4 regions of the Pararhizobium sp. LjRoot255 genome follow, and region 4 is predicted to be linked to each of the others. Evidence: predicted binding sites of a transcription regulator. Region 4 holds the regulator's gene; each other region holds the start of a gene.
What was found. The regulator LexA, encoded in region 4, represses DNA repair genes until DNA is damaged. The targets are predictions, from matches to a motif close to TGTTCNNNNTGTGTTCNG.
Positions count from the first base shown of each region.

Region 1: ACSQ2W_RS06020 (YifB family Mg chelatase-like AAA ATPase) is a predicted target of LexA. The motif match lies at 5,418-5,435, and genes of this name have one in related genera.
Region 2: ACSQ2W_RS03200 (PA0069 family radical SAM protein) is a predicted target of LexA. The motif match lies at 4,372-4,389, and genes of this name have one in related genera.
Region 3: ACSQ2W_RS15110 (ATP-dependent helicase) is a predicted target of LexA. The motif match lies at 1,710-1,727, and genes of this name have one in related genera.

Region 1 covers NZ_CAXUPQ020000001.1:1,207,221-1,215,216, reverse strand. The annotation lists gene ACSQ2W_RS06050 (DMT family transporter) at 1-296, shown strand, start outside; gene ACSQ2W_RS06045 (NIPSNAP family protein) at 293-598, shown strand; gene ACSQ2W_RS06040 (cysteine hydrolase family protein) at 617-1,174, opposite strand; gene ACSQ2W_RS06035 (LysE family translocator) at 1,213-1,845, opposite strand; gene ACSQ2W_RS06030 (LysE family translocator) at 1,999-2,616, shown strand; gene cysK (cysteine synthase A) at 2,750-3,718, shown strand; gene ACSQ2W_RS06020 (YifB family Mg chelatase-like AAA ATPase) at 3,791-5,323, opposite strand; gene gshB (glutathione synthase) at 5,568-6,515, opposite strand; gene ACSQ2W_RS06010 (RidA family protein) at 7,257-7,745, opposite strand; gene ACSQ2W_RS06005 (TetR/AcrR family transcriptional regulator) at 7,942-7,996, shown strand, end outside.
Region 2 covers NZ_CAXUPQ020000001.1:619,311-627,306, forward strand. The annotation lists gene ACSQ2W_RS03180 (tetratricopeptide repeat protein) at 1-1,786, shown strand, start outside; gene ACSQ2W_RS03185 (4-(cytidine 5'-diphospho)-2-C-methyl-D-erythritol kinase) at 1,799-2,722, shown strand; gene moaB (molybdenum cofactor biosynthesis protein B) at 2,709-3,251, shown strand; gene ACSQ2W_RS03195 (glycosyl transferase) at 3,681-4,217, opposite strand; gene ACSQ2W_RS03200 (PA0069 family radical SAM protein) at 4,457-5,614, shown strand; gene ACSQ2W_RS03205 (ribonuclease HII) at 5,766-6,449, shown strand; gene ACSQ2W_RS03210 (hypothetical protein) at 6,640-6,951, shown strand; gene ACSQ2W_RS03215 (F0F1 ATP synthase subunit B) at 7,050-7,541, opposite strand; gene ACSQ2W_RS03220 (F0F1 ATP synthase subunit B) at 7,552-7,996, opposite strand, start outside.
Region 3 covers NZ_CAXUPQ020000001.1:3,147,042-3,155,037, forward strand. The annotation lists gene ACSQ2W_RS15110 (ATP-dependent helicase) at 1-1,668, opposite strand, end outside; gene ACSQ2W_RS15115 (carboxymuconolactone decarboxylase family protein) at 1,772-2,182, opposite strand; gene ACSQ2W_RS15120 (efflux RND transporter periplasmic adaptor subunit) at 2,366-3,574, shown strand; gene ACSQ2W_RS15125 (efflux RND transporter permease subunit) at 3,571-6,711, shown strand; gene ACSQ2W_RS15130 (winged helix-turn-helix transcriptional regulator) at 6,913-7,344, opposite strand; gene ACSQ2W_RS15135 (oxidoreductase) at 7,433-7,996, shown strand, end outside.
Region 4 covers NZ_CAXUPQ020000001.1:3,589,644-3,597,639, reverse strand. The annotation lists gene ACSQ2W_RS17265 (hypothetical protein) at 249-467, shown strand; gene ACSQ2W_RS17260 (hypothetical protein) at 461-667, opposite strand; tRNA gene ACSQ2W_RS17255 (tRNA-Cys) at 763-836, opposite strand; gene lexA (transcriptional repressor LexA) at 1,093-1,809, opposite strand; gene ACSQ2W_RS17245 (hypothetical protein) at 2,062-2,394, shown strand; gene ACSQ2W_RS17240 (hypothetical protein) at 2,475-2,750, opposite strand; tRNA gene ACSQ2W_RS17235 (tRNA-Asn) at 2,941-3,015, shown strand; gene ACSQ2W_RS17230 (class I SAM-dependent methyltransferase) at 3,238-4,068, shown strand; gene ACSQ2W_RS17225 (LysE family translocator) at 4,180-4,812, shown strand; gene ACSQ2W_RS17220 (class I SAM-dependent methyltransferase) at 5,037-6,290, shown strand; gene ACSQ2W_RS17215 (SMR family transporter) at 6,442-6,804, shown strand; gene ACSQ2W_RS17210 (SMR family transporter) at 6,791-7,117, shown strand; gene ACSQ2W_RS17205 (SDR family NAD(P)-dependent oxidoreductase) at 7,105-7,947, opposite strand.

The DNA.
Region 1 (7,996 bases), 2.4 Mb from region 4:
CCTATCAGTGGGCGCTGCTGGTCGCCATGGGCGCCATTCACACCGGGCTGATGTATGTGTTGCTCTACGGCGCCATCCAGAAGCTGCCGACGCATCTCACCGGCGCGCTGTCGTTCATCTATCCGGTCGCAGCTCTTGTGGTGGACCGCCTCGCCTTCGGCCATCAGCTGCAGCCCGCGCAGCTCCTCGGCTCCGCGGCAATTCTGATCGCGGCCGCCGGCATGACATTCGGCTGGACATTACCTCGGCTTGCGAGGCATCAAGCAGGTGAAGCCGTCCAAAGGAGAAATGCGTGATCACCTGCACCCTGCGTTACACGATCGACCCGTACAAGCTCGCCGAGTTCGAGGAGTACGCAAAACTCTGGATCCCGCTGGTCAACCGGCTGGGCGGCACGCATCACGGCTATTTCATGCCGCATGAAGGGGCGAACAACATTGCACTCGCCCTCTTCAGCTTTCCGAGCCTTGCAGCCTACGAGGATTATCGCGAACGCATGGCAAAGGACGCCGAATGCCAGGCGGCCTTTGCCCTTGCCGAGAAGACCCGCTGCATCCTGAGCTACGAGCGCAGCTTCATGCGGCCGGTCTTCGAATAGCGGCTGCTTGGCTGATCGTCAGAAGGTGATCTCGTCCGACCGGCGCAATTCGATCGCATGACCGCCGGCATTGAAGCCGCGGAGCAGGGCGTTGTGGTGGGCGATGATCTGCGAGAAGGTCAGTTCGCCCATGTCGCCGGTCGAATGTCCATCGGACAGCAGCGTCACATCGTAGCCGAGCGATACCGCGCGTCGCGCGGTCGTATCGACGCAGAACTGCGTCTGACAGCCGCCGATGACCAGATGGGTAATGGATCGTTTTGCCAGGTGTTCCTGCAGGTCGGTCTGGAAGAAACTGTCGCAACTCGTCTTGTGAACGACCGTCTCGCCGAGAACCGGCGCAATCTCATGACGCAAGGCCCAGCCCTTGGACGAGCGCGCAAGCGGGTCTCCCGGGCCGCCGTCATGCTGCACGAGAATGACGGGGATATGGGCGGCGCGGGCGCGCGCCTGGATCGACTGCAGGCGGCCGACGGTCTCGTTCAGTGCTGCGTCAATAACCGGCTGACGTTCGGGAGTGCCTTCGCCTTCGAGAATGGCGTTCTGGACGTCGATGATAAGAAGCGCTGTTGTCATGGTATGCTCAAGCCTTGGTTGGGAAAAGGAAAACCGTCTCAGCGGCGGCTTTCCATCGCCATGCGAAATGCAAGCGCGCCGAGTACGCCGCCCATCAGCCAGCGCTGCATGGAAAGCCATGCCGGACGGCCGGCGAAGAACGTGGCGATGGAGCCAGCCGTCAACACGATCAGTGCATTGACGGAAAGGCTGGTGAGGATCTGGATCGTGCCAAGCACGACGGATTGTGAAAACACCCCGCCCAGGGCGGGATCGATGAACTGCGGCAACAGAGACAGGTAGAGAACGGCTATCTTGGGGTTCAGGAGGCTGGTCGCAAAGCCCATCAGGAAAAGACGCCGCGGACTGTCGGCCGGCAGGTCGCGCACCTCGAAGGCCGAGCGCCCGCCGGGACGCAGGGCCTGCCAGGCGAGATAGAAGAGATAGAGCGCGCCGGCAAACCGCAGGGCATCATAGGCATAGGGCACGGCCAAAAGCAGCGCGGTGATGCCGAACGCGGCCGAGAGCATATAGACCAGGAAACCAAGACCGACACCGGCGAGCGAGACCAATCCTGCGGCCGGTCCCTGACAGAGGGCGCGGGATATCAGATAGATCATGTTCGGCCCGGGCGTCAGGACCATGCCCAGCGCGATGAGGGCAAAGGCGGCAAGGCTTGCGGTTCCAGGCATGAACGGCCTCCAGTTTCCGGGCGGCGCAAGGCGAAATTTTCGTCGTGCTTCGGCAATGCCTTAGCCGGAACGGCGGCTTCGATCAATGCAGCCTATTTGCCTGAAGCGAGAAAAACAGCTAAACAGCGCGCTCGCAAATCTTCGGAGTTGATGATGAGCCTTGCCACTCTTCTCGCCTATTGCGGCGCGCTTTTTATTGCCGCCGCGATCCCTGGTCCAGGCATGACGGCGATCGTCGCGCGCGCGCTCGGCTCCGGTTTCCGCGAGACCTTCTTCATGGGGCTCGGGCTTGTTCTCGGCGACCTGATCTACCTGACGGCGGTCATTCTCGGTCTCGCCTTCGTCGCGCAGACCTTCACGACTGCCTTCATGGTCATCAAGGTCCTCGGGGCGCTCTATCTTGTCTATATCGCCTATAAACTCTGGACCGCCGGGCTGCTGCCGCAGGAGATCCAGGCGAAGAGAAGCGCGAACATGGGCCTGTCCTTCCTGTCCGGATTGCTGGTGACGCTAGGCAACCCGAAGACCATGCTGTTTTACGTTGCACTGGTGCCGACGCTGATCGATTTGCGCGCGATCGGCCTCGATGAATATGCCATTCTCGTCGGCTCGACCTTCATCGTCCTGATGGCGGTTCTGATCCCCTATATCCTGCTGGCCTCTCGCGCCCGGCTGCTTCTAAAACAACCCCGTGCGCTGAAGTCGCTGAACCGGATCGCCGCCGGTATTCTCGGCTCCACCGCCGCCTATATCGCCACACGTGCCGCCTGAAATAATCATTCGGCAACCGGTGGTTCCACAACAGATTTTTCCAATCAGGATCAAGTGGTTGGACAATAGCACTCTGGCAAGCGGGCTGGTTTGATCCTATTGTCCCTCACAACTTGGAAAAAGGGAGAACACCATGTCAGATCAGCGCAAGCCCGGCCGCGGCCGCATCTATTCCTCGATCACCGAGACCATCGGCGATACGCCGATCGTTCGCCTCGACAAGCTGGCGAAGGAAAACGGGGTGAAGGCCAATCTTCTGGCGAAGCTGGAGTTCTTCAACCCGATCGCCTCGGTCAAGGATCGTATCGGCGTCGCGATGATTGAATCGCTGGAAGCACAGGGCAAGATCACGCCCGGCAAGACAACGCTGGTCGAGCCGACGTCGGGCAATACCGGTATCGCGCTCGCCTTTGCCGCCGCGGCCAAGGGATACAAACTGATCCTCACCATGCCGGAAACCATGTCGGTCGAACGCCGCAAGATGCTGGCGCTGCTCGGTGCCGAACTGGTGCTGACGGAAGGCCCGAAGGGCATGAAGGGCGCGATCGCCAAGGCGGAGGAACTGGCAGCGACCTTGCCGGATGCGATCATCCCGCAGCAGTTCGAAAATCCGGCGAACCCGGAAATCCACCGCAAGACGACGGCCGAGGAAATCTGGAACGACACCGACGGCAGCGTCGACATCCTCGTTTCCGGCATCGGCACCGGCGGTACGATCACCGGCGCTGGCCAGGTGCTCAAGGCCCGCAAACCGTCGATCCAGGTTATCGCCGTCGAGCCGGAGGAATCGCCCGTCCTTTCCGGTGGCGCTCCCGGCCCGCACAAGATCCAGGGGATCGGCGCCGGCTTCGCACCTGCCATCCTCGATACGAAAATCTACGACGAGGTCGTCACCGTCAACAGCGCCAAGGCCGTGGAAACGGCACGGCAGGTCGCAAAGCTCGAAGGCGTGCCGGTCGGCATCTCCTCCGGTGCTGCACTGGCAGCTGCGATCAAGATCGGCCAGCGCCCGGAAAATGAAGGCAAGAACATCGTCGTCATCATCCCGTCCTTCGCCGAGCGCTACCTGTCGACGGTCCTGTTCGAACACCTCGTCGGCTGATCGTCCACAATCTTCCGCGTTGAAAGCCAAGCCACCCTCATGCCCGCCTGAGGGTGGTTTTCCAGACGTTGCTCATGCCGCGGCCGTCAACCGTTCCCCGGCAATTCGGTAGGAGATCGCCTCGGCCAGGTGGATGCGCCCGACCGTCAGCTTTTCGTCGAGGTCGGCGAGCGTGCGGGCGACTTTCAGGACGCGGTGGTAGCCGCGCGCCGAAAATTTCATCTTGTCGGCAGCGTCGCGCAGCAGTTGCAGGCCGCCGGCATCCGGCTCGGCCATCTTCTCGATCATGGATGTCGAGCAGCGCGCGTTCGAGAGGATTTTCGGCATGCCGAAGGCGATGAAGCGATCCGCCTGGATCTCGCGGGCGCGGGCGACGCGTCTTGCGACGACGGCGCTCGGCTCCGCCGGTGCCGGGCGGATGAGGTCGGCGGCGGAGACGGAGGGGACATCGATGCGGATATCGATCCGGTCCATCAGCGGACCGGAAATGCGCCCCTGATAGTCGGCGACGCAACGGGGCCCGCGGGCGCATGTATGCCCCGGTTCGCCCGCCATGCCGCAGCGGCAGGGGTTCATCGCGGCGACCAGCTGGATCGCGGCCGGATAGGTGACGCGGTGATTGGCGCGAGCGATGATGCATTCGGCCGTTTCGAGTGGCTGGCGCAGCGCATCGAGAACCTGCGGGGTAAACTCCGGAAACTCGTCGAGGAACAGCACGCCGTTGTGCGCCAGCGAGGCCTCGCCCGGCTTGGCGCGCATGCCACCACCGATCATCGCGGCCATCGTCGCCGAATGATGCGGCGTCCGGAAGGGTCGCCGGTCCGACAGCTTGCCGCCCGGAAGTTGCCCGGCGATCGAATGGATCATCGAAACTTCCAGCAGTTCGGCGGGCGAGAGTGGCGGCAAGATGGAGGGCAGGCGGGCGGCAAGCATCGATTTGCCGGAACCCGGCGGCCCGACCATCAGGAGATTGTGGTTTCCAGCCGCTGCCACCTCCAGCGCCCGCTTGGCGCTTTCCTGGCCCTTGATATCGGCGAGATCCGGCATGTTGGCAGCACTTGCGCGCACCGCCGGCTCCGGGCGGGAGAGAACCTGGGTTCCACGAAAATGGTTGGCGAGCGCGATCAGGCTGCGCGGAGCGAGAATATCGATCTCGGCACCCGCCCAGGCCGCCTCTGCGCCGCTGTCGGACGGGCAGATCAGCCCCTTGCCGAGGCCATTGGCGCCAATCGCGGCGGGCAGCGCGCCGGCGACGGCAGCGATCGTCCCGTCGAGATTGAGTTCACCGATAACGACGTAACCGCCAAGCGCATCCGCGGGAATGGCGCCAAGCGCGGCCATCAGGCCAAGCGCGATGGGAAGATCGAAATGGCTGCCTTCCTTTGGCAGGTCGGCCGGCGCGAGGTTGACGGTGACTTTCTTGGCGGGCAGCGACAGTCCAGAGGCATGCAGTGCCGCTTGGACGCGCTCCCGGCTTTCGGCCACTGCCTTGTCGGGAAGTCCGACAATCTGCATACCGACCTTGCCTGGCGCCACCATCACCTGGACGTCGACAGGCAGGCCTTCTATGCCCTGGAATGCAACCGTACTGACACGCGCGACCATGATTGCCCCTTCTGCCGCGAGGCAGGCGCAACCCCTGCCACCACAACCTCTACCGGTTGTGTCGTGAAATCTTGCACGAATAGCGGAATAAAACAAGAACAATTATCGAACATGTTCAATGGCGATAATCGGCCAGGTTGAGGCAGGTTGCATTTCGCGAACGAAGCGGAACAACCGTGAACATCCGTGGGATGAGGCGGGCGCGCAACCGAGACATGCGAACGCCTCGGTTGGTTCTATTCTCTCAGGCGCGCTTGCGTTCGATCGCGTCCCAAAGAAGCGCGGCGATATCGGCGCCGCCGAACTTCTTCACTTCGCGGATGCCGGTGGGCGAGGTGACGTTGATCTCGGTCATGACGTCGCCGATGACATCTATGCCGACGAGCAGGAAACCACGCTCGCGCAGCGCGGGCCCGATGCGGGCGCAGATTTCCTTTTCCCGCTTGGTCAGTTCGCTCGGCTCGGGCTTGCCGCCGGCATGCATGTTGGAACGCGCGTCGTTTTCGGCCGGAACACGGTTGATCGCGCCTGCCGGTTCGCCGTCGACGAGGATGATGCGCTTGTCGCCCTTGCGCACGGCCGGAAGGTATTCCTGGGCGATGAACGGTTCGCGGAACATCTGGCCGAACATTTCCAACAGGGACGACAGGTTGCGGTCGTCGCGGGTCGAATGAAACACGCCGGCGCCGCCATTGCCGTAGAGTGGCTTCAGGATGATGTCGCCCATCTCGGCGCGGAAGCTGGCGATCTCGGCCGGATCGCGGGTGATCAGCGTCTTCGGCATCAGGTCGGGAAATTCGGTGACGAAGATCTTCTCCGGCGAGTTGCGCACCCAGGCCGGGTCATTGACGACGAGTGTCTTCGGATGGACGCGCTCGAGCAGATGCGTCGATGTGATATAGGCCATGTCGAAGGGCGGGTCCTGGCGCAAGAGCACCACATCCATGCTCGAGAGGTCGATGCGTTCGGCTTCGCCCAGCGTGTAGTGATCGCCCTTGACATCGCGCAGCATCATCGGCTGCACGGTGGCGAAGACCTTCCCGTCGCGCAGCGACAACTGGTTCGGCGTATAGTGGAACAGCTTGTAGCCGCGCGCCTGCGCTTCGAGGCTCATGGCGAAGGTGCTGTCGCCCGCGATATTGATGCCCGAAACGTGATCCATCTGGATCGCGACATTGACGATTCTTGCCATGAGTCATTTCCTGTTGATCGTGGGCGTCGTTGAGAGGCCTGTCTATATCAAATCGGCTCTGCGGAAACCTACAGATTTCTGTGAGGGCTTGCATTTAGATACGATGAAGCCTTCACGCGGCGCGTTGCGCCCGTGGCGTGGTGCCTCCCGCTCGTTTGGGGAGGCATGAACTCGGCCGGGACACATCGTGTGCCTGGTTGAGTAGATAAAAGTGACACGCGACGTGCCCCGTCTCGGTGGTTTTTGCCTGCAACTGCGGTTTCTCTGCGCGGATGACGGCACCCTTTTCCAGGGTGGGGCTGGCGGGCCTTATTGGTCTTGCTTGCCCGCCGCCCTCACGAAAGACCGGCCTTTCGGCCGACCAGTCGCCGGTCCATTCATGTGTGCCTCACAGGCACGCCCCGCTCTATTTCAAGCGAGAGGGAAACCATTTTCTGCAGGCCCCCGCGGCCACGCCTGCGTTTCAAACACAGACCGAAGGCACCGGCCCCGCCGGCAACGCTATCCGGTGTATCCGATGGCGGGACGAGATGGAGTAGGGCACGGGCGCAAAGGGCGGGGATTTGCGGGGATGAAATTTCCGGCATTTTGCAGAAAATGCCGTCAGCCGTTTCCAAGGCGGTAAAGCGGCAGCTTGCGCACGAGCGGACATTGCTTGCATGCTGGTCCGATGAGTTCCTCATATGTACCCATCGGTACGCGTTATCACAGTTGGCAATCGCGCCTGATCCGTCGCCGCCACTATTCCAAAATGACGACGGCCTCGACCTCGAAGAGCATGGGGTCAATTGCAAGCTTGGGGACGGGAATGAGAGTCTGCGCCGGCAGCGTCTCGCCGAACATTTCCTTGACGTTCCTGGTCAACACCTCAAGCTTGGACATATCGTGATCGACCACGAAGACCGTGAGCTTGGCGACCTGATCCGGCCTTGCACCGAGCGCATCGAGGGCGGTGCGCAAATTTGCATAGGCCTGCTTAACCTGGGCAGCGAAGTCGGGCGACAAGGCTCCCGTGCTGTCTTGGCCGCCCTGTCCGGAGATGTAGGCCACCCGGGCTTCGCGGGGCACAATCACCGCCGTGCTGTAGCCATTCGGCGTCGGGTCGTAGAGGTTTTTTGGATTGACGATGGTCAGCTTGAGATCCTTCTCATTCGCTGTCGTCGCAGTGGGAACTCCCATGGTCATGATGAATAGCCCTCCGATAAGCAGATGCTTGATGCCGCGTGACATGATTTTCTCTTGGCTCTGAGGACTGCGAGCAAAGTACCCTCGCGGCCTGCAGGATTGAACTTTAACTCATCGCCCATACGTGTACTCGTACGGCGTACGATCTAATTGCATCGTACGCCGTACGAGTCAACCGTTCAGGATCGACATTCGTCGCGTTGTCGGCTTAAATCGACGTTCTGATCAGCAAGGAAATCGGATGGCAGCCAAACGTAGCGGTGTTCAGAGCAAACGGTCTCAACGGATAGATGTGT
Region 2 (7,996 bases), 3.0 Mb from region 4:
CGCAGCGTTCCTGGCCCTGGCGTCGTTTTCCGGCGCTTCCCAGAGCTTTGCCGAGGAAAAGGCTGTCGTGGAGGAAAGCAAGCCCTTCGATGTGGATTCGGTCAACAGCTTCTCCGGCTCCTTCCTCGCCGCCCGGACCGCCGATGTCGATCATGACCTCGATGTTGCGACCAAGCTCTACCGGACGGCGCTCGAATTCGAGCCGGATAATGTCGAGGTCAAGCAGCGCCTGATGATCACGCTCCTGATGAACGGTGACTTCGATGAAGGCGCGAAGATCGCCGAAGATCTGAAGTCCGACAGTTCCGTCGAGCGCATCACAACGATCGCCCGCGCGGTCGAAGCAATCCGCAAGCGCGAGTACCGCCATGCGCAGAAGATCCTCAACTATGACGGCCCGAACGATCTCGACCGGCTGATGAACGGCCTGCTGCTCGGCTGGTCCAAGGCCGGCGAAGGCAAGCCGAAGGACGCGATCGCCGCGATCAGCGCCATGGACGGCCCCGAGTGGTTCAAGATCTTCAAGTCCTATCATGCAGGTGCCATCGCGCTTGCCGCCGGCGACAAGTCCACGGCGCGCTCGAAGCTGAACGATGCCGTTCTTGACCGCGAAGGCGGCAGTGCGGCTCCGGATACCTTCATGCGCGCCGTCGTCGCCCTGGCGAAGCTCGAAGCGCGCGACGGCAACAAGCGCAAGGCGCTCGACGCCATTTCGGTCGGCGAGGGTTTCATCAGCAACTATGCGCCGCTGAAGGCGCTGCGCAAGAGCATCGAAGAGGGCAAGCCGCAGGAGCAGCAGGTGCGTAGCGCGGCCCAGGGTGCCGCTGCGGTACTCTTCTCGATCGGTGCGGCCCTTAACCGCGACGGCGCGGAAGACATCGTTTCGCTCTATCTGCAGACAGCCCGTGCGCTGGATCCGGAAAGCGCCGATATCCTGCTCATGCTCGGCGGCATTGCCGAAAACCTGAAGAAGCCGGAACGGGCAATCGCGCTCTACAGGAGCGTGCCGGAAAATTCGCCGATGCGGCGGATTTCCGAGATGCAGCTCGGCTTGAGCCTCGCCTCGATCGGCAAGGTGGACGAAGCCAAGAAGCACCTGAAGGCGCTGATCGAGCTCGATCCGAAAGACGTGCGCAGCTATATCGCCTATGGCAGCGTGTTGTCCGACGCCAAGGATTACAAGGAGATGGGGCTGGTCTACGACCGCGCCGTCGAGGCGATCGGGCCGGTGCCGCAGCGCGGCGATTGGACAATCTTCTTCCAGCGCGGCATCGCCTACGAGCGCCAGAAGATCTGGGACAGGGCCGAGCCGAGCTTCAAGAAGGCGCTTGAGCTCAACCCCGACCAGCCGCAGGTTCTCAACTATCTCGGCTATTCCTGGGTCGATATGAACATCAACCTCGAGGAAGGTCTCGGCATGATCCGCAAGGCGGTCGATCTGAAGCCGGATGACGGCTACATCGTCGATTCGCTCGGCTGGGCCTATTACCGGATGAACCGCTTCGATGATGCCGTCGTCGAACTCGAGCGTGCAGCCGAATTGATGGCCGGCGATGCAACGATCAACGATCATCTCGGCGATGCCTACTGGCGCGTCGGGCGCAAGCTCGAAGCCGTGTTCCAGTGGAACCAGGCGCTGGCGCTGAAGCCGGAAGGGGCAGAGATTCCGAAGATCAAGGCGAAGATCGAAAACGGCCTGCCGCCGGTCGAGGCCAAGGTTCCGGCAGCTGCCGAAACCCAGCCCGAGAAGGTGACGCCGGACGCGGCATCGGGCAAGAAATCCTGATCCTGCCTTCCCATGGCACGTGAAAACGGCATTCCAGGTTTCGCGCTGACGCGGCTTGCGCCGGCGAAGGTTAATCTCGCCCTGCATGTCGTCGGCCAGAGGCCGGACGGCTATCATCTGCTGGAAAGCCTCGTGACATTCGCCGATGCGGGAGACCGCATCGGCTTCTCCCATTCGACGGACGACCGCTTCACCGTCTCGGGCCGATTTTCCACCGACCTGCCGCTGACCCGCGAAGGCACAACCGGCAATCTGGTGCTTAAGGCGCGTGACCTGCTGCGGGCCCATCTGACAGAAAGACGCATCGAGGCCGGGCCGGTTCATCTTCATCTCGAAAAAAACCTGCCGGTCGCCTCCGGTATCGGTGGCGGCTCGGCGGATGCCGCAGCGGCGCTTCTCGGATTGCTGGAACTGTGGGGCGCCTCTGCGGATCGCGGCAGCTTGCAGGACATGGCGCTGAAACTGGGCGCGGACGTGCCGATGTGCCTGGAGGGCCGGCCGGTCATCGCAAGCGGCATCGGTGAAAAACTTGAGCCGATACCGCTGCCATGCTTTCCCATGCTTCTCGTCAACCCGCTCGTTGCCCTATCGACACCGGTGATTTTCCGGATGCTGACGAACAAGGCCAATGCGGCGCTTGATATCCCCCGTGGCGCCGTCGCTGCGAGCGGCTGGATCGACGCTTTGAAAGGCATGCGCAACGACCTTGAGCCGCCTGCCCGGCTGCTGGAGCCGGCGGTCACCGCAGTGTCAGATGCCCTTCTTGGCGCCGGGGCCGCATTCGTCCGCATGTCCGGCTCCGGCGCCACCTGCTTCGGGCTGTTTGCGACCGCTGCCGCAAGAGACGCCGCTGCCGCCGTTCTTTCAACGCAGAACCCGAACTGGTACGTTCTTTCATGCAACAGCGTCAGTGGAGTGGATCATGGCCGGCATTGACGAGACGAGACCCTTTGTTCCCCTCGGCATCGCCGTGCTGACGGTTTCCGATACCCGCACGCTCGCCGACGACCGTTCCGGCGATACGCTCGCGGCCAGCATCATCGATGCCGGTCACCGGCTGGAAGCGCGCGCCATCATACGCGACGACAAGGCGCGGATTGCCGCTCAGGTCGAAGCATGGACACTGGACGACACGATCGATGTCGTGATCACCACGGGTGGCACGGGCTTTACCGGCCGCGACGTCACGCCGGAGGCGCTGGAGCCGCTGTTCGAGAAGCGCATGGATGGCTTTTCCGCCGTCTTCCACCGCATCTCCTACGAGAAGATCGGCACGTCGACGATCCAGTCTCGCGCAACCGGCGGCGTCGCCAATGCCACCTTCATCTTCGTGCTGCCGGGATCGCCCGGCGCCTGTCGCGACGCCTGGGACGGCATTCTGAAACAGCAGCTCGACTACCGGCACATGCCCTGCAATTTCGTCGAGATCATGCCGAGGCTCGGCGAGCATCTGAAGCGCAGCTAACGCCTCTCCCTTCGCCCCCTGCTCTGCCTGTTCCATCCGGAACAGCGCCTGCGCGCGCGCCGGCATAAAACTTTCCTCATCGGCTCACGGCAGGGGGAAACCGCACATGGCACCGAGACGCAACGACCGTTCCACTCCTGCCGCGCCCAAGCTTTAGAACCGGAATACTGCGGGAAGTATACGACGGCGCGGCTTCGGCCGCTCGGCAAGACCTTTTCAGCCATTCATTTTCATCAAGTCCGGGCAGGTCTGAAAGGGCCTGCTCTTTTTTGCCACGCATGTTCGCCGGCAAAACGGTCGAAGGTGATCCCTCCACCGACGGCAGGTCGCTCAGCGTGGTCGAGCGACAAAGGATGGGGAACACGGCTCATCCGTATCTGCATGCTCAACGGCGCCGGCCCGCGGGCCGATGTGCGAGCGCGCTTCGCGCTAGCGATCGTCCGCGCCGGGACGATTGCCAATCGCGACCCAGGCAGGCACGAGTTCGCTGCCGAGGCGGCGCACCGCCCGGCCGGTCGCGAAATCGCTGAGCCGCATGCCGGATTTTGCGATCGCCGTCGCCTGCTGCCGCGACAAGAGGAAACCAAGTTCGAGCGGCGCCAGGCGGGTCACGACGCGTTTCAGGAACGGCCGGCGATGCAGCCGCGAGGGTGAAAAACGCGCCGGTGTCTTGCTAAGGGACATATATTCCGCCAAGTCATCGATCCAGCGGCCTGCCGGTCTTGCGCCCGCCTCCAGCAGCAACAACCAATCGCCTCGCGCGGAGCGAACGATGTCCTTCATATCCCAGCTCGTGCAGAAACGCGCGCCGGCGGCATCGGCGACACGGCTCGAACCGTCCCGGGACCCGTGATCGAGGATGATCACGTCGCTCACCAGGCCCTCAACGGCACCTGCGACCAGCGCCGACAGCGTCTGCGCCAGTTCGGCTTCGTTGTTGCGGGTTTCCATGATGATCGTCAGCATCGCCGTCCATACCGCATCGCACCGGCAATTTCCATAAACCCTTCGTTTTCCGGCGATTAACTTTTCATTCATGATGAATCCGCGCGCGAACGAAGATGGAATTGGCTGTCCGCCCCAGCCCCGCCCCGCGCTCACGACGCCGTTTCCACAATTTTGTTCTTGTCTTGTTCTCTTTTTTGGGCTAGGAAAATAATCAGAGGATAATGGATCGTCCGCAAGGGCCGTCCCCGGAGAACCCCATGAACGAGCTGTCTCAGATCAGGCAGGGCGCCCTTGCGCCCGGCAACACGGCAGATATGGCCGAGGCAATGATCGCCGGTTCCGGACTACGGATCGAGATCGATCGCAGGCGCGGACGGGGTGCGGCCCTCAATACATCGGGACGCTTCGAACCGACGTCGCGGGCGTTGGAGGACGACGGCTGGGACTCGCTTGGAGATCTGCCCGCTCTCCAGACCGAGGTTCAGGTCGAAAAACCGCGCACGATCATCAGCCGCAACGATTCGCCCGACCTTCCCTTCGATCGCTCGGTCAATCCGTACCGCGGATGCGAGCATGGCTGCATCTATTGTTTCGCGCGACCGACCCACGCGTATATGGGCCTGTCGCCGGGGCTTGATTTCGAAACCAAGCTCTATGCCAAGCCGGATGCGGCAAAGCTGCTTGAGCGCGAACTGGCAAAGCCGGGCTACAAGGTGCGTCCGATCGCGATCGGCACCAACACCGATCCCTACCAGCCGATCGAGAAGGAATGGCGGATCATGCGCCAGGTCCTCGAGGTGCTGAAGGCCTGTGATCATCCGGTCATGATCGTCACCAAATCGGCGATGGTCATGCGCGACATCGATCTTCTCGCGCCGATGGCTGAGAAGGGTCTGGCAAAGGTCGGCCTGTCGGTGACGACGCTCGACCGCAAGCTCGCCCGCCTGATGGAACCGCGCGCCTCGACGCCGTCGAAGCGACTGGAAGCGATCAAGGCGCTGGCGGAGGCCGGCATTCCCTCAACGGTGATGATGGCGCCCGTCATTCCGGGCCTCAACGACCACGAGATCGAGCGGGTGCTGGATTCCGGCAAGGCCGCCGGCGCCACGCATGCAAGCTACGTGCTCCTGCGCCTGCCGCTCGAAGTGAGCCCATTGTTTCGCGACTGGCTGCTGCGCCACTATCCGGACCGCTACCGCCACGTCATGTCGCTGGTGCGCTCGATGCGCGGCGGCAAAGATTATGACGCCGAGTTCGGCAAGCGCATGAAGGGTGCCGGACCCTATGCCTGGCAAATCGGCCGGCGCTTTGAACTGGCGGCCAAGCGGCTGGAACTCAACGTGGCAAAGCGCCCGCTGAACTGTGACCTGTTCGTTCCGCCGCTTGGCACCGGCGTTCAACTGTCGCTGCTCTGATGACGCCTTGATGTTTTCGTCCGGGCATCTCCCCGGATATCGAATACCGATCCTGTTTCTTGCCCCGAGGCTCGATCGGTCCATCCTCCGGCAGCCCGCCTCGTTGCCGGAGGACTTGCAGGGAATCGGGCTTGTGTGCGAGTTTCGCCGCATGTCACGAAGCACACCGCCCGATTCCCCCTTTCTTTTCGAAACCATCGAAGGCCCTGACTTCAGCTTCGAGGCCGGCGCGCGGCGAGATGGTCTCTGGCCGGTGGCCGGAACGGACGAGGCCGGGCGCGGCCCGCTTGCAGGCCCGGTGGTTGCGGCTGCCGTGATCCTCGATCCGGACAACATTCCGGAGGGGCTGAACGACAGCAAACAGCTCTCGGTGTCCCGGCGCGAGGAACTGTTCGACATCATCCTTTCCTCGGCCGTCGTGTCGATCGCCTCCTCGGCCGCCGGCCGGATCGACGAAACGGATATCCGCAAGGCCAGCCTCGATGCCATGCGCCGGGCGGTTCTCGCGCTGTCGACGCGCCCGGCCCTGGTGCTCGCCGATGGCCGTGACGTGCCGCCGGGGCTTCCCTGCCGGGGCAAGGCCGTCGTCAAGGGCGACGCGCGGTCGCTGTCGATCGCCGCTGCCTCGATCGTTGCCAAGGTGACGCGCGACCGGATGATGATCAGGGCCGGCCTCGTATTCCCCGCCTATGGCTTTGCCATGCATGTCGGCTATGCCACCGCCCGCCACCGCCAGGCCATCGATCACCACGGCCCCTGCCCTCTCCATCGCATGAGCTTCCGTCCGTTGCGGCAGAATGGAGAAGAGGCGCCAGACGACGAATTTGCCGTCTGACCGCAAACTTTTACCGGGCGGGACAACAACGTCGCCGGCGCATCGCGGATTTTAGACACCACTCATAAATACCTGCGGAAAACCCCGATATTTTCTCTGCAACACGTTTACGCTGTAACAAACCGGCGGTCTGCTGCGTTATAGACTCCGTGCTTCTGGCTCTCGCGAATCACTCGAAAGGATCGGGATCTTGATCTTTGGCCTGATGATGTTGGCAATCACCGCTGCGACGGATGCGTCGGCAGCCCCGTCGCCGACCGCGGAGGCCCTCCAAGCCGACCTGCAGACAGCTTACGCCTGCAAGGAAATCGATGGCCGCAAGGTCTGGAAGGGTGGGCTGGCCTATTACATCCAGTCTTACGTCTACGACGGTCAATCGACTGATGACGCAACCGACATTGCCACGGACGCAGTCCTGCCGGCTGACAATGCGCCGGAAACGATGCGGGAGTTCGAGGAAGCCTGCCTCACGCTTGCCCCTGTCACGATCAAAGGCGACTGAAACGATCGCCACCCTCGTCCGCGCGCCGATAGTCCTCCTCACCCAACAAAAAAGGCCGGCGCGAGCCGACCTTCTTCCATTCCTTGTAAAGCAACCGCTCAGTTGAGGCGGGTTTTCACGTCGCTGACAGCCTTGGCGAACAGGGTCGCCTGCGTTGTGGCATCCGACTTCGCGGTGATGACGCTTTCAGCGGCGGCAATGGCGATATCGACAGCGATCGCTCGGACCGAGTTGATGGCGTCGGTTTCGGCCTGCTTGATCTTCTGTTCCGACAGAGCCGTGCGGCGGGCAACGAACTCCTCGGTCTTCTGCTTGGCTTCGGCGGTCAGCATTTCAGCTTCGCGTTCGGCGGCGGCAACGATGTGGGCGGCTTCCGCTTCGGCTTCCTTGCGCTTGCTCTGGTATTCGGCCAGCAGCGACTGGGCTTCGGCGCGCAGGCGCTTGGCTTCGTCGAGTTCATGAGTGATGCGGGCGGCGCGGTCGTCGAGCGACTTTGCCAGCATGCCCGGAACCTTGAGATAGACGATCAGCGCGAGGAAAAGCACGAGGCCGACGAAGGCCCAGAATGTGGCCAGTGAGGTCATATCCATGGTGTTCTCCTTACTTCGCCGATGCCTTGACCGCGGATGCGATCTCGGCCTTCGATACCTTGCCGCCGATCAGCAGCTCGACGACGGCGCTTGCCGTTTCCTCGGCGATCGAGCCGACGTCGGCCAGCGCCTTCGCCTTGATATCGGCGATGCGGGCTTCAGCGGCGAAAATCTTGTCGTTCAGGCTGGTTTCGACCGCGGTGCGGTCGGCCGCAGCCTTTGTCTTGGCGGCTTCGCGGGCGGTCGCGGCAATTGCGTTGCCCTTGGCCCTGGCTGTTGTCAGTTCCTGCTCGTAAGCGGCAACTGCAGCGTCTGCCTCGGCCTTCGAGCGAGCGGCGTCATCGAGATCGCGGGCGATCGTGTCGTGGCGCTTTTCGAGAATGCTGCCGATGCGCGGCATGACGACCCTCGACATCAGAAGGTAGAAAAGACCGAAGCTGATCGCCAGCCACAGG
Region 3 (7,996 bases), 440 kb from region 4:
CGATTTGCGCGGCTTGGCCTTCATCTCGTCGGTTTCGATGAGATCGGCAGCCGCTGCGAGCATCGGGATATTCCGGCTGCGGGCATAGTCGTGAAGGCTGCGCACCGTCGTATCGCCAAGGCCGCGCTTCGGGGTGTTGACGATGCGTTCAAAGGCGAGGTCGTCGGCGGGCTGGCAGACGAGGCGGAAATAGGCCAGCGCGTCGCGGATTTCGAGCCGCTCGTAGAAGCGCGGGCCGCCGATAACGCGGTAGTTCAGGCCGAGCGTGACGAAGCGGTCTTCGAACTCGCGCATCTGGAAGGAGGCGCGCACCAGGATCGCCATGTCGTTGAGATCGTGCTTCTGGCGCTGGAGCTGCTCGATCTCCTCGCCGACGGCGCGGGCTTCCTCTTCGGAGTCCCAGGCGGCATGGACCTGCACCTTGTCGTCGTCCGGATTGGTGCGGTCGGTGAACAGCGTCTTGCCGAGGCGGCCTTCATTGTGGGCGATCAGATGGGCGGCGGCGCCGAGGATGTGCTCCGTCGAGCGGTAGTTGCGCTCCAGCTTGATGACCTTTGCGCCGGGAAAATCCTTCTCGAAGCGCAGGATGTTGTCGACCTCGGCACCGCGCCAGCCATAGATCGACTGGTCGTCGTCGCCGACGCAGCAAATGTTGACGGTGCCGCCTCTGATTTCCCCCCTTGAGGGGGAGATGTCGGCGAAGCCGACAGAGGGGGGTGAGCCACTTGCTGCAGAGGCCTGCCGCCTACCCCCCTCTGTCCTGTCGGACATCTCCCCCTCAGGGGGGGAGATTGGGCCGCGTGCGCGCGGCCGTTGGGCAAGCAGCCGCAGCCACATATATTGCGCGGTGTTGGTGTCCTGGTATTCGTCGACGAGAATATAGCGGAACTTGTCGTGATATTCCTTCAGCACGTCCGGATGGGCGCGGAACATGCGGATCGGGTGGAGCAACAGATCGCCGAAATCGCAGGCGTTCAGCGTCATCAGCCGGGCCTGGTAGGCAGCGTAGAGCTCGCGGCCCTTGCCGTTGGCAAAGGAGCGGGCATCGCCTTCGGGGATGTCGGCAGGGCCGAGGCCCTTGTTCTTCCAGCCGTCGATCATCTGGGCGAATTGCTTGGCCGGCCAACGCTTGTCGTCGATGCCCTCGGCCTGAATGATCTGCTTGATGAGGCGCACCACGTCGTCGGTGTCGAGAATGGTGAACGAGGACTTGAGCCCGACAAGTTCGGCATGGCGACGCATCAGCTTGACGCCTATCGAGTGGAAGGTGCCCATCCAGGGCATGCCCTCGACGGCCGAGCCGACCAGCACTCCGATGCGCTCCTTCATTTCGCGTGCCGCCTTGTTGGTGAAGGTGACGGCGAGGATCTGGCTCGGATAAGCGCGGCCGGTCGTCAGGATATGGGCGATGCGGGTGGTGAGCACGCGGGTCTTGCCGGTGCCGGCGCCGGCGAGCACCAGAACAGGGCCGTCGAGGGTTTCGACGGCGTCGCGCTGTTCCGGGTTCAGGCCGGAGAGATAATCGGGTGCCCGATGCTGGTCACGCGCTGCCATGGCGCGGGCGGCGATGCCACCGGCAGGGGCGGGCGGTGCCGGCTGGTGCCCGCGCGCAGGACGCGGCGCCGGCTCCTCATCGAAGAAGGGAATATCGTCAAATCCATTGCTCATGCGGCTCAATGTAGTGATTCGGCGCCGAAAGGCCAGAATTCCGTTCTTCTTTTATTCCGTGAAGTCCAGCTTCTTTGCGCCGGCAACCGCTTTTGTGCCGCGATCAGGGCCGATGATCGGCATCGAAGACGGGATCGACGGGAACCTGCAGCGCGGTTGCCAGCTGGTTGGTCTTGGCGGCGAGCGAAATGACGCGCAGGAGATCGGCGTGCATTTCGGCGGTCATGCCCTTGGCCTTCGCAGCTGCCGTATGGGAATGGGCGCAGTAGCCGCAGCCATTGGTGACCGAGACGGCGACATAGAGCATTTCCTTGGTCAGCGGATCGAGCGCCGACGGCGTTGCCATCACCGCCTTGACCTCGGCCCAGGTATCTTCGAGCAGGCCGGGATCGAAGGCGAGGTAGTGCCACATATTGTTGATGAAATCCGACCTGCGAGTGGCGCGGATGTCGTCGAACACCGCCTTGACGCGGGAATTGGCTTCCGGGTTCTGATTTTTGGCGATGGTGCTCATGGGGCCTCCGGGCTTCGTTTGATTGAAAGCGGCCGCTCTGGACCGAAAATGGCTTTCATTACAAGTGCGTAATGATGGTATTCTGGCATTGCCCGGGCTGCGGCAAAAGGGGATAGTTGGCGTTGTTGATGGACCCCGCGCGCCGCTGTGGCCGGGAGCCGTGGATTTCAATGGAGTTCCTTGATGCGGCTTTGGAAGCAGCTGTCGATCAGTCTGATCATTCTTGCGGTGGGCCTGGGTATCTGGGTCCGCTTCGTGCCGGGCGCCGGCGCGATGCTTGCCAAGGCGGGCGTGCCCGGGCAGTTGCTGGTTTTTGCCGCAAAGCCGGCGGATGGGGTGGGCGGCCAGGGACAAGGCCAAGATTCCGGCCGGCGCGGGCAAGGCGGCGGTGCGCCGCTCGTTGTCACGCAGCCGGTGGATAGCGCCGTCGTCAACGACAGGCTGAACGCGATCGGCAATGGCGAGGCCATCGTCTCGGTTGCCGTCACGCCGCAGGCGACCGGCAATTTGACCGAGATTCTCGCCAAATCCGGCGATCAGATCGAGAAGGGCCAGGTGATCGCCCGGCTCGACAGCGACGAGCAGAAGATTGCGGCGGCCCAGGCCAAAGTCGCCGTCGACAGTGCCCGCGAAAAGGTCGAGCGTAACCGCAGGCTCGGCAATGCCGTCTCTGTTGCCGTATTGCGCGAGGCGGAATTCGCCATGCAGGCCGCCGAACTCGCCCTGCAGACGGCCGAACTCGATCTCAAACGCCGCGACATCGTCGCGCCGTCGGGCGGCGTCGTCGGCATCATCACCGTCAATCCGGGAGACTACGTCACGACCTCGACGCCGGTCGCCGTCGTTGACGACCGCTCGCAGGTCCTCGTCGATTTCTGGGCGCCCGAGCGGTTCTCAACGAAGATCTCCGTCGGACAGGCGGTCACTGCGTCGGCCATCGCCCTGCCGGGCTCGGAGTTTTCCGGTGCCATTCACGCCATCGACAACCGCATCGACCAGGCAAGCCGGACGCTGAGGGTCAGGGCGCGGATCGATAATCCCAACGATACGCTCAGGGCCGGCATGTCCTTCTCCGTTTCGGTCCGTTTCCCCGGCGACCAGTATCCGACGGTCAATCCGCTGGCGATCCAGTGGAGCGCCGACGGCTCCTATGTCTGGCGCGTCGATCAGGAAAAGTCGCAGAAGATTCCGGTGAAGATCATCCAGCGCAATTCCGACAAGGTGCTGGTCGAGGCGGAGCTTGCCAAGGGCGATGCCGTGGTGATGGAAGGCGTGCAGCGCCTGCGTGACGGCGGCGCCGTGCGTGTGGCGAGCGACGAGAAGCCGCGGCAACAGAAGCCGCAACAGGGCGATCAGGAACGGAAGGTCTCCGAAGCGGAGGCCACGAAATGAGCGGGGCAGGCGACCATCACGAAGCAGGGCGCACGGCCGGTTTTACCGCATTGTTCATTCGCCGCCCGATTTTCGCGCTGGTGGTCAACACGCTGATCATTGTCGCAGGTCTCGCGGCCTTGAACGGCATCGAGATCCGCGAGTTGCCCCAGGTGGATCAGCCGGTGGTGTCGGTCAACACGACCTTCGACGGGGCTTCGCCGGAGACGGTGGACCGCGAGCTGACCTCGGTGATCGAGGGCGCCGTCTCGCGCGTCCAGGGCATCAAGGATATTTCCTCGACCTCGCAATATGCCCAAAGCCGCGTCACGCTGCAATTTTCCGATACGACCGATATCGGCCAGGCCTCCAATGATATCCGCGACGCGCTCGGCCGGGTGGCGAACCAACTGCCCGAGGATGCTGACGAGCCGCGCATCGTCAAGGCCGACGCCGACAGCCAGCCGATCCTCAGGCTGGCGCTGACGTCCGATACGCTGTCGATGGAAGACCTGACGCTGCTTGCCGAAAATGAGATCACCGATCGGCTCGCCGCCGTCGAGGGCGTTGCCGACGTGCAGATCAACGGCGACCAGGAGAAGATCTTCCGCATCGACGTCAACCAGTCGAAGCTCGCCTCGCGCGGACTGACCGTCGCCAACCTGCGCGACGCGCTGGCAACTGCCTCGCTCGATGTGCCGGCGGGATCGCTGACCAGCGCCGACCAGGACATTTCGGTGCGCGCCACTGCGGGCCTGCAGACACCGGAGGAATTCGAGAACCTGATCCTCGGCGACAATGTGCGGCTTGGTGACATCGCGACGGTGACGCTCGGCCCCGATATAGGCACGTCGTCGCTGAGGTCTGACGGGCGTCAGGGCATCGGGCTCGGCATCATCCGGCAGGCGCAGTCGAACACGCTCGATATTTCCGAGGGCGTGAAGAAGGCGGTGGCAACGATCGACGAGATATTGCCCGAGGGTACGCAGCTCAAGGTCACCAGCGACGATGCCGTGTTCATCGACGGCGCCATTCACGAGGTGGAGATTGCACTCGCCGCCTCCGTGATCATCGTCACCATCGTCATCTATCTCTTCCTGCTCGATTGGCGGGCGACGCTCATCCCGACGCTGACCATGCCGATCGCCCTGGTCGGCACCTGTGCGGCGATCTATATCGCCGGTTTCTCGATCAACATCCTGACGCTGCTGGCGATCGTGCTGGCGACGGGGCTGGTGGTGGATGACGCCATCGTCGTGCTCGAAAACATCGTACGGCGGCGCGGTGAGGGCATGGGGCCGCGGGCGGCGGCCGTGCTTGGTACGCTCGAAGTGTTCTTCGCGGTCATTGCCACGACGGCAACGCTTGTGGCGGTCTTCGTGCCGCTGTCGTTCCTGCCGGGACAGACGGGCGGTCTGTTCCGCGAGTTCGGTTTCGTTTTGGCTTTCGCCATCCTGCTCTCGGCCTTCGTGTCGCTGACACTCTGCCCGATGCTGGCCTCGCGCATGCTGAAACCGCATGGCGAGGAGCATGGTCACACCGGCTTCATGGCCAGGATCGGCATTTTTGCGGCCGGTTTCTACCGGCGAACGCTGCGGGCCTGTCTCAACTCACCGCTGATCGTCTTCATGGTGGCAGTGATGGTGACGGCGGCGGGCGCCGGCGCCTTCACGCTGCTGAAGTCGGAGCTGACGCCGACGGAAGACCGCGCCCGCATCATGCTGCGGATGCAGGCGCCGCAGGGCGTTTCACTGGAATACACGCAGGCGCAGATGCGGCGCGTCGAGGAGGGACTGAAACCGCTCGCCGACAGCGGCGAAATCGCCAATATCTTCTCCATTTCCGGACAGGGCGGATCGGTCAACAGCGGCTTCATGGTGCTGACGCTGGCGCCCTGGGGCGACCGCGAGCGTACCCAGCAGGAGATTTCCGCCGACATCACCAAAATGACGGCGAATATCCCGTCGATCCGCGTCTTCCCGATCCAGCCGAACAGCCTCGGCATCCGTGGCGCCGGCAATGGGCTGCAGGTGGCGCTGGTCGGCAACGACTACGGCAAACTCGGCGTTGCGGCTGCAAAACTGGTGCGGCAGATGGAAGACAGCGGCCGTTTCGAAAACGTCCGCCTGAACTACGAGGAGAACCAGGCGCAGCTTTCGGTGACCATCGACCGCGAAAGGGCATCCGATCTCGGCATCGATATCAAGGGCCTGTCGTCGGCGCTGCAGGCGATGCTCGACGGCAACAGCGTGCTCGATGTCTATGTCGAGGGCGAGGCCTATCCGGTCAAGCTCCTGTCGACGACCAACCCGGTCAATGATCCGACCGACCTGCAGAACATCTTCCTGAAGACCGGCGACGGCAAGATCGTGCCGATGTCGTCGATTGCGACCGTCGAGGAAAAGGCGGTTGCGCCGCAATTGGCGCGCGAATCGCAACTGCGCTCCGTCTCGCTCTCCGCCGGCCTGACATCCAGCCTCGCGCTCGGCGACGCCCTGTCGATGGTCGAGCAGATGGCCGCTCCGCTCTTGCCGCCGGGATCACGCGTGGTGCCGCTTGCGGAGGCAGCGACGCTCGACGAGAACGCCAACGGCATGTTCATCACCTTCGGCTTTGCGCTCGTCATCATCTTCCTGGTGCTGGCCGCACAGTTCGAAAGCCTGGTCAGCGGTCTGATCATCATGTCGACCGTGCCGCTCGGCCTTGCCTGCGCCGTCTTTGCCATGGTGATGACCGGTAACACGCTGAACATCTACAGCCAGATCGGCCTGGTGCTCCTGGTCGGCATCATGGCAAAGAACGGCATCCTGATCGTCGAGTTTGCCAACCAGCTGCGCGACCGCGGCGAAGATCTGCGCTCGGCCATCGAGAACGCGGCGAATATTCGGCTCAGGCCAGTGATGATGACGATGATCGCCACCATCGTCGGCGCCCTGCCGCTGGTGCTGGCAAGCGGCGCCGGCGCCGAGGCCCGCATCGCGCTCGGTGGGGTGCTGGTCGGCGGCCTCGGGCTTGCAACGGTCGTCACGCTGTATCTGACGCCGGTCGCCTATCTGGTCATCGCCCGGTTTACCAAGCCGCATGTCGATGAAGAACGGCGGCTGCACCGCGAGCTGGAACAGGCCGAAGCGCTGCAATTGGCTGAAGCTGCGGAATAAAGGGCTCCTCCGGGCCGCCTTCCGGCAGGCAATTGCATAGGGATTTGCCGCTTGGTGGCGCGAAGCGCCGGATGAGGCTGGCACCGAAATCTCCGAGACCCCCTCATCGCCTCGCATACGCTCGGCACTTCTCCCCGCCGGGGAGAAGAGGGAGCCAGTCGCAATCGTCGACCATTCACTGCTTCAGCTGCCGTGAGCGGCTCATTCGGGAGCTGCGATGCGAATGGGACGTGTTCCGACCGGGGCGCCGGTCGCGCGGTCGATGGTGACGGGATCGATCTCCGTTCCGGTCTCGGCGTCGAAGAACCGGGTCACCTTGCCCCCGCCGCGATGCTTGCGTCCCCACGCGCCAATCGCAAACAGAACCGGCAGAAAGTCGCGGCCGGCTTCCGTCAGCACATATTCGTCCCGTGGCGGACGGTCGGAATAGCGGCGTTTCTCCAGCAGTCCCTCCTCGGTCAGGCCTGAAAGCCGCCCCGTCAGCATCGTCGGCGCGATACCGAGGCTCTTGCGAAAATCATCGAAGCGGGTCAGCCCCGCATGGGCGTCGCGCATGATCAGCATGCTCCATGCGTCCCCCACAAGCGCCAGGCTGCGGGCGATCAGGCAGGGCTGATTCGAAAGATTCTTCATGTCCATATCTTTTTAGTAGTGACTTGCTATTAAATTGATAGTAACTGATTGTTCATCGATGTTCCACGACAAAATGAAAGCGGAAGAGATGAGCAAGACAGAACGCGGCGTTGCCCTGGTCACGGGGGCTTCCTCCGGCATCGGGCTGGTGACGTCACAGGCGCTGCGGCGCGATGGCTACCGTGTCTTCGGTACCAGCCGAAAGCCGATGCCAGACACCGCGGATGGGATCACGATGCTGGTCTGCGACGTGATCGATGACGCATCCGTGCAGAGCGTCGTCGACGAGGTTCTAAGCCGCGCGGGGCGGATCGATCTTCTGGTCAACAATGCCGGTCTCGGCCTCTTAGGGGGCGCCGAGGAATCCTCGGTCGCACAGGTGCAAGCCCTGTTCGACGTCAATCTGTTCGGCGTCATCCGCATGACCAATGCGGTGTTGCCGTCGATGCGGCGGCGCGGCAAAGGGCGCATCATCAACATCGGCTCGGTCTTGGGCCTCATACCTGCGCCGTATGCGGCTCATTATTCAGCGGCCAAACACGCAATCGAGGGCTATTCGGAATCACTGGATCACGAGGTTCGTGCCTTCAATATTCGCGTCTCAGTTATCGAGCCGGCGTTTGTCCGTACTGTCTTCGACCAGAATGGGATC
Region 4 (7,996 bases):
TCACCGTCATCCTGCTGTTCCGCGGGAACTAACCCGCGCGAGTGGTCCGGCAGCGCGAAGTTTGAGAGCTGGAGCGGGACTTTCTGACCGGAGTCACGCGATAACGATTCACTCGATCGTCAAATCGTGCTAGGTTCCATCTGGAGGCAGACCACATCGGTTGTTGCGAGCCGTTTCTGTTTGCCTGCCGGATCGTCCAGTACCGTCTGGGACCTGGATTTGACGCATCCGCGGTGAAGGAGAGCACCATGCATTACAGTGTGCAGTTTTTCACCTGGACGCCCAAAGAGGGCGTCCATCAAGTCGGCTCGACGGTCGAGATCGATGCGGTCAATCCAAAACTCGCGGCCGTGTCGCTTTTGGGCCTCCGGCTGGATGAGACCGGCACGGCCAGGAAACTGGCAGTCCGCGTCTGGAATGCGCCGGATGACAGCCAGGTCGATTGCGAATGCTTCTACTATCATTGATCGCCGGCCGCATTCCGCAATGCTAAATTCTCCTGCGTTTCGTCGCCATTGATTCGGATTTTCAACCGGAGTGCATCGTCATCGCCAGCGCGTTGCCGCCGCGGTGGATTTGGAACGTTTTTACCGGTTTCGCGAAACGTCGGAATTGCTCTTTCAACGCGGCGGGACACGCGTTGTCGGCCGCCGGTCGGCGTAAACATCACGCCGATATCCGTTCATGGCGGCGTGATGGAACACGGTTGCCAACATGGTTGAAGCGGCGACCCTATCCAATTGCGAATATTGTGGAAAATTTTGGAGGCCTCGCCCGGAATTGAACCGGGGTACAAGGATTTGCAGTCCTCTGCGTCACCACTCCGCCACGAGGCCTCGTAACGATCATCTCTTAATCGTGTGACGGGCGTTTAGACCGATTTCCGATCCAGTGCAAGACGCCTTGGCCGAATTCCAGTTTTTTCTCATGGGAGAAACCTGTCTCCCACCGTTGCCGGTCCGCGTCGCGAGGAAAATACCGCAGATCGCTGATGCCAAACCGCAGGCGATTATTGTCAGGGCCCCGCTGACGTCAATTTTCAAAGAAAATCAGCCGCCTGCATCCCCCGGCGCGCGGATACAGGTTTGCCGCTCAATGGTAACGTCGGATCAGGCCCACGAGCTTGCCTTGGATCTTGACCCGGTCGGGACCAAAAATCCGGGTTTCGTAGGCGGGGTTGGCAGCCTCGAGCGCGATCGATGCGCCCTTGCGGCGAAACCGCTTCAGCGTTGCCTCCTCGTCGTCCACCAGGGCGACGACGATCTCTCCAGGGCTAGCGCTGTTGGTATTGCGTATGATGACGGTGTCGCCGTCGAGAATGCCGGCCTCGATCATCGAATCGCCGCGGACTTCCAGTGCATAATGTTCGCCGGTCCCAACCATCTCGAGCGGTACAGAAATATCGTGCGTATTGTTCTGGATCGCCGAGATCGGCACACCGGCTGCGATTCGCCCCATGACGGGGATGGAGACGGAGCTGTTCTCATTGCTGGCCGCGACCGGTTTGGCGGCGACTGGCGCCGGCGGAGCGCCGCGGCTGCCCTGGATGACGCTCGGCGAAAAGCCGCGCTTGGGCTGCAGGCTCATGGAATAGGCCTCCGGCAGCCTGATAACTTCAAGCGCGCGTGCCCGGTTCGGCAGACGCCGGATGAAGCCCCGCTCCTCGAGCGCCGTGATCAGCCGATGAATGCCGGATTTCGACGCGAGGTCCAGCGCATCCTTCATCTCATCGAAGGACGGCGGCACGCCCGATTCCTTCATTCTTTCGTGAATGAACAGAAGCAGTTCCTGTTGCTTGCGGGTCAGCATGAAAGATCACTCCGGAATCGAGAAACAAATCAAGAACGAACACTATATGTTCCATATGTGTTCCGCAAGTCCCATAATTCGTTGAACCTTTTCAAGGTGCGAGTTTTTGGGCTTGCGGCGCCGAAAACCGGCATTCAGCGCTCTCACCGCCGATGTCCGCCTTTGCTGCAACGGAACATTTGCCCCGTCAGGCCGTTTTCCGCTCATGTTGAAACCTGTGGCGGCGGCACGGCCTGCGGCCAGGAGGCAGGGATGGTCGTCCATGGACGTGGTAACAAGGTTTCGCCCGAAGACACGAACCGGAGGGTGAAGATCAGCGGTGCCGAAGCCCGGCAAGGACGGCTTGGCCGCCCTGTGCTGATGGTTCTCATCGCGAGCCTGGTGCTTGCCCTCATTGCCTGGGCGGGGGCAGAGATATTCGGCGAAAGCACCGACAATGATGCGGCGACACAGATTCAGGAAACCACGCCGGCGGCCAAGGACACCGATCAGGGCACCGTCGACAATACTCCGGCGACCGGGGAACAGATGCAGCCGGCGCCGGTTGACAAGAATCCGACCCCGCAAACCGGTTCCGGTGGCTAGGGCCATTGGCGCCTCATCGAATGAAGGCCTCCGACGACGCCCGGCCCTTGCAGCCGGGCCCTTGCAGATTGGCGCCGATTTTACGGCGTCTGCCGCTTGCGCGCCCACCAGACGGAAAGTTTGCGGCGCTGCCGCCGGACGAAGGCGAGGTCATGCGACAGCACGATCAGGCCCAGCGGCACCATCCAAAAGCCCAGAACCGGCAGGAAGCCGAGGATACCGCCAAAGAGCAGCGCGGCGCCAAGGGTGATACGCAAGGTCCGCGACTGAGGCAGGGGCAGACGCCACGCCCCGACAATGAGTTCATGTCTGCTCGCATCGATACCGAATTTTTTCGTTTTCTGCGCTTCTGTCATAAACTTAACTGCCTTACTCTCGATGCCGTGCACCATAGAGCGGATTTGCCTGCGGCTCTTCCAGTGCGCTGCCTTCCCAGATGGGGAGTTCTCCACAGTCAGACAAGATTGTGCACTTTTTTTGAAAAACTGCTTGGCAAATCGGAAAAGCATTTGTATTAGCAGCCTCACTTCTGCAGCGCGCAGATGATCCCTGGTAGCTCAGCGGTAGAGCATTCGACTGTTAATCGACAGGTCGCCGGTTCGAATCCGGCCCGGGGAGCCAGTTTCAAAGGGCTGCACTTATGGTGCGGCCCTTTTTCTTTGCATTTTTTTCAGTGCGGTGAGACCGGCCCGCCTGCTCCCCGGTCGCCTGACCTTACTCACAACTGCGTTGTCGCCTATACTCTGCGGTACAGTTCGGCGCATTGCAGCGGCCTGTCGCCGCGTTCGAGGATGCGTGCGCTGCGGCCAACTTGGTGCGCGGCCCTCACTCCACGGGTTCACCATGACGGCCGAAAAAGTGTCACTGACAAGGGAGAAGGAAACCCTCCTCATCACGCTTTACGCGAAGGCCGGGGAAAGCCGCCTGCCGGATTCCCTTCTGCGGGATCGTTTCGCCGCCGAGGCCGTCAGCCGGATCGACTATGATTTTTCGCGGCTGATGATCGATCGCGACCTGATGATCGGCGTGGCGATGCGCGCCCATATTCTCGACGGCTGGACGCGTGACTTCATCGGACGCCATCGCGAAGCAACCGTACTGCATCTCGGCTGCGGGCTGGACAGTCGCATATTCCGCGTCGATCCGGCGTCGAACATCCGCTGGTTCGACCTGGACTATCCCGAGGTTATCGCGCTGCGCCGCAAGCTCTATCCGCGGCGCGACGGTTATAGCCTGATCGGCTCGTCCGTGACGGACCCGAATTGGGTCGCAGACGTGCCGGTCGACCGTCCGACGATCATCGTCGCCGAGGGGCTTTTTCCCTACTTGCCGGCGGACGAGGTCACGAAGCTGCTGCGGCGGCTGACGGCGCATCTCCAATGCGGCGAGCTGGTCTTTGATGGCTATAGCCGGCTCGGCCTGGCACTCATCAGCTGGCAGCCTTCGGTTCGTGTGACCGGAGCCAGGCTGCGTTGGGCGATAAACGATCCGCGTGAACTCGAAACTGAGGTTCCGCGGCTGAAACTGCTGACTGAAGTGCCGGCCTATGATCCGGAAGCTTACGATCCGAGACAGATCGCCAGGCTATCCTGGGCGGCGCGTCTGGCGATTTACGCCTTCGCGGCAGCTCCGGTCCTCGGGAGAATCGGCTGGCTCCTGCGCTTTCGGTTTTGAGCTCCCACTGGGCTTGACGCGCCCGGCAACCTTGCGATCAGCTGGGGCGACAATCCGTCAATTCCGTTGTACAGAAGAACGTCCACCCCCCTGCCGCACCCGGAGCCGACAATGCCATCGACCGAACTGCTGATCGCCTTTCTCGCCACCACCGCGGTCTTCGCCTATATCCCGGGGCCTGCCATGCTTTATGCCGCGGCCCAGACGATCGCGCGCGGCCGGTGGTCGGGGCTGATGGCCGCATTGGGCATTCATCTCGGCGGCTATGTCCATGTTTTTGCGGCGGCCGCAGGCTTGTCGATCCTGTTTCACGCCGTGCCGGTGCTTTATATCGCCGTGAAATTTGCCGGGGCAGCCTATCTTGTCTGGCTTGGCATCTCGCTGTTCGGCGCCGGCAAGAATGGGGATGTCGCCCTGCCCGGCATCGAGCCGAAATCCGCCCGGCGCGCCTTTTTCGAAAGCGTCACCGTCGAGGTTCTCAATCCCAAGACCGCGATCTTCTTCGTAGCCTTCCTGCCGCAATTCGCTGATGTTTCCGGCGCCTTCCCCGTCTGGCTGCAGCTTGCCATTCTGGGGACGATCGTCAATCTGATGTTTTCGTCCGCCGATATCGTCTGTGTGCTTCTGGCCGGCGCCGTGATCGACCGGCTGCGCCGCTCGAGCCAGGCGCAACGCCTCATGCAGCGTGCCGGCGGCGCGATGCTGATCGGGTTGGGTGCTCATCTTGCCTTTCAGAAGAGCTGATCGGTTGAATTGGGTCAGATTTGTGGCCCATTGGCGGATGGTTTCCGCTACGCGGATGCCCCATGAAAATTTGCGCCCGCATCTGACGATTAAAGCGCGCGACCCGGGCGTGTCAGGAGGAAGGCCGCGGTGACGGGCCGGATTTTCTCGTGAAATCAACGTTGGCGGCCCGGCAGAATGAGGTTATTTTGTGCCGAGAGCAATGATTTGCGAGGATCTGTCGTATGAGCACAGCAGAGACCTGTTATTGCGAGCCGAAGGATGGCGAGCGCCTTTCCGTTGAAAATCTGTCCCGTATCATCAAGGATCTGCCCGCCAAGGTGCAAATGGTGCTGCGCGGCCTCGTTCACATGCAGGCCGGCTGCCTGAAACTGACATTGCCGGATAGCCGCAAGGTGGTCGTCAAGGGCAAGGTGCACGGCCCAGTTGCCTCCGTCACCCTCCACAACTGGAAAATGCCGCAACGGGCCCTGACCGGCGGCACCATAGCCGTTGCCGAAAGCTACGTGGATGGCGATTGGGACAGCCCGGATGTCGGCGCCTTCCTCGAACTCTTCCTCGTCAACGCCGAGGTTGGCCGCAATTTCTCCAATGGCGCCCGCGGCGTGCTGCGTCTGGCCGAAAAACTCCGCCACTGGATGAATGCCAACACGAAGATGGGCTCGAAGCGGAACATCTCCGCCCATTACGACCTCGGCAACGCCTTCTACAAGGAGTGGCTGGACCCGACCATGACCTATTCCTCGGCGCTCTATTCGACCGGGGCGAATGATCTGCAGTCGGCGCAGCGTGCCAAATACCGGGCTCTCGCCGACGCTGCAGGAATCCAGGCCGGTCATCATGTCCTTGAGATCGGCTGCGGCTGGGGCGGTTTCGCCGAATATGCAGCCGGCGAGATCGGCTGCAAGGTAACCGGTCTCACAATCAGCCGCGAACAACTCGCTTTTGCCAACCAGCGCATGACGAAGGCGGGGCTGTCCGACAAGGTCGAGATCAAGTTCCAGGACTATCGCGACGAGACTGGACGTTATGACCGGATCGTCTCCATCGAGATGTTCGAGGCCGTCGGCGAGAAATATTGGCCCGCCTATTTCTCGCAGTTGCAGCGTTGCCTGAAACAAGGGGGCAAGGCCGGCCTGCAGATCATCACCATCAAACCCGAAGCTTATCGGGAATATCGCGCCAACCCGGATTTCATCCAGAAATATGTCTTTCCAGGCGGCATGCTGCCGACGCGCGAACACTTGATCGATCTCGGCCGCAGTGTCGGATTGAAGATGAGCGGCGATTTTGGCTTCGGCCTCGATTACGCGCGCACGCTGGCCGAATGGCGCCAGCGCTTCTGGAACATCTGGGACAAGGTCGAGCCGCTTGGCTTCGATACCCGCTTCAAGCGCCTCTGGGAATTCTATCTGTTCTATTGCGAGGCCGGTTTCCGGGCCAGAAACATCGACGTTAGACAGATCGTGTATGAATGAGGGTGTCGCCCTGAGCACGCAGTCCGGGACCGGCCGCCCGAATGTTTCAACCACCCGCCCCGCAATAAAGTCATCGCCACAGCTTTACCGACGCTGTCGGCGAGCTTATGCAAGCCCCAACGTCTTCAATCGAACATTCCAAGGGGATGATGTGCGCCTTGCATGGGTTTTTCTGGCGCTCGCCATTACCACTGAAGTTATCGGCCTGACGGTGATGAAGGCAGCCTCCTCCGGCGGCGGCACCTGGGGCTATGCGGTGATGTATATCTCCATCGCCCTCTCCTATGTCTTCCTCGCCAAGGCGGTGAAGAAAATCGCGGTTGGCGTCGCCTACGCGATCTGGGAAGGCTCCGGCATTGCGCTGATCACGCTGGTTTCGGTTTTCGTCTTCGATCACGTGCTGAGCAATCAGGAGATGATCGGCCTGATGATGGCGGTCGGTGGCATCATTCTCGTCAACGCCGGCGAAGTTCACGAGGAAGAGGGATTGGAAGTGGCCGATGACCGCGTCTAACGTTTATTTCCTGTTTGCGGTTCTGGCGGGGGTGCTGGATGTTGCTGCCAATCTGGCTTCCACCAAGTCGAACGGGTTTGCCCGCCGCGGCTGGGGCGCCCTGTCGATCCTGCTCGTGCTCGCAGCCTTTGCTCTGTTGGTGGAAGCGGTCAAAGGCATGGAACTGGCAATCGCCTACGCCATCCTCGGCGCAACCGGGATTTTCGGCACGGCCATTTCCGGCCGCATCCTCTTCCGCCAGAAACTGAAGCCGATCGGCTGGGTCGGACTGGTCCTCGTCTTCGGCGCGGTTGTCGTGCTTCACACGGCCTGAGGGTCGCGCGCCATCGTCTCCGCGGCGTGACGCTGCGTTACAAGCGGCCGGTCCTTCCATCCCGTCAGCCTGTTCAGCAGCCAGAAATAAAGCCCATAAGGCAGGAGCTTGAGCAGTTTCGCCATATAGGTGAAGCGCTTTGGAAAGGTGATCTCGAAACCGCTTGATTTCAGGCCTCTGGCGATGCCTTCAGCCGCCTCTTCGGGGCTGATCAAGGCCGGCATCGAAAATGTGTTCCTAGCCGCAGACGCCGTATCGACAAAACCTGGATTGATGATCTGCAGGCGGATGCCAGTCTTGTCGAGGTCAAATTTCAGGCTTTCGGCCATATTGATCAGTGCCGCCTTCGTCGCGCCATAGGCAGCGCTCGTCGGCAGGCCGCCATAGCCCGAAACGCAGGAGACGATGGCGATCTGCCCGTGCCCCCTCGCCTGCATGTGGCGCACGGCCGGCAAGAGGCAGTTGACCGTCCCGTGCAGGTTCACCGCAAATGTCTTCTCGAAATCCTCTCGGTGCATATCCTCGCCATGCACCGGGATGGAGACGCCGGCGTTGAGCACGGCGAGCGCCATCGCGCCGTGTTCATATTCGATGGCCGCGAGAACGCGCTCCATATCCCGCGGATCGGTGACGTCGCCGTCCAGCACGATGATCTTGCCCGGTCCCGGTGCTTCGTGTTGCAGCTGAACCAGCTTTTCGTGGTCCCGGGCCGTGACCGCCACGTCGAAGCCGTCCCTTGCCAGACGCAGTGCCAAGGCCCGGCCAATGCCGGAGCTTGCCCCCGTGACCCAGGCCAAACCATGCTGCGGATGTGCGACAAAGTTGGTCATGGGTTTTCCTTTCGCTGCTTCAGGCTGCGCCACCCCGAAGTCCGGGATC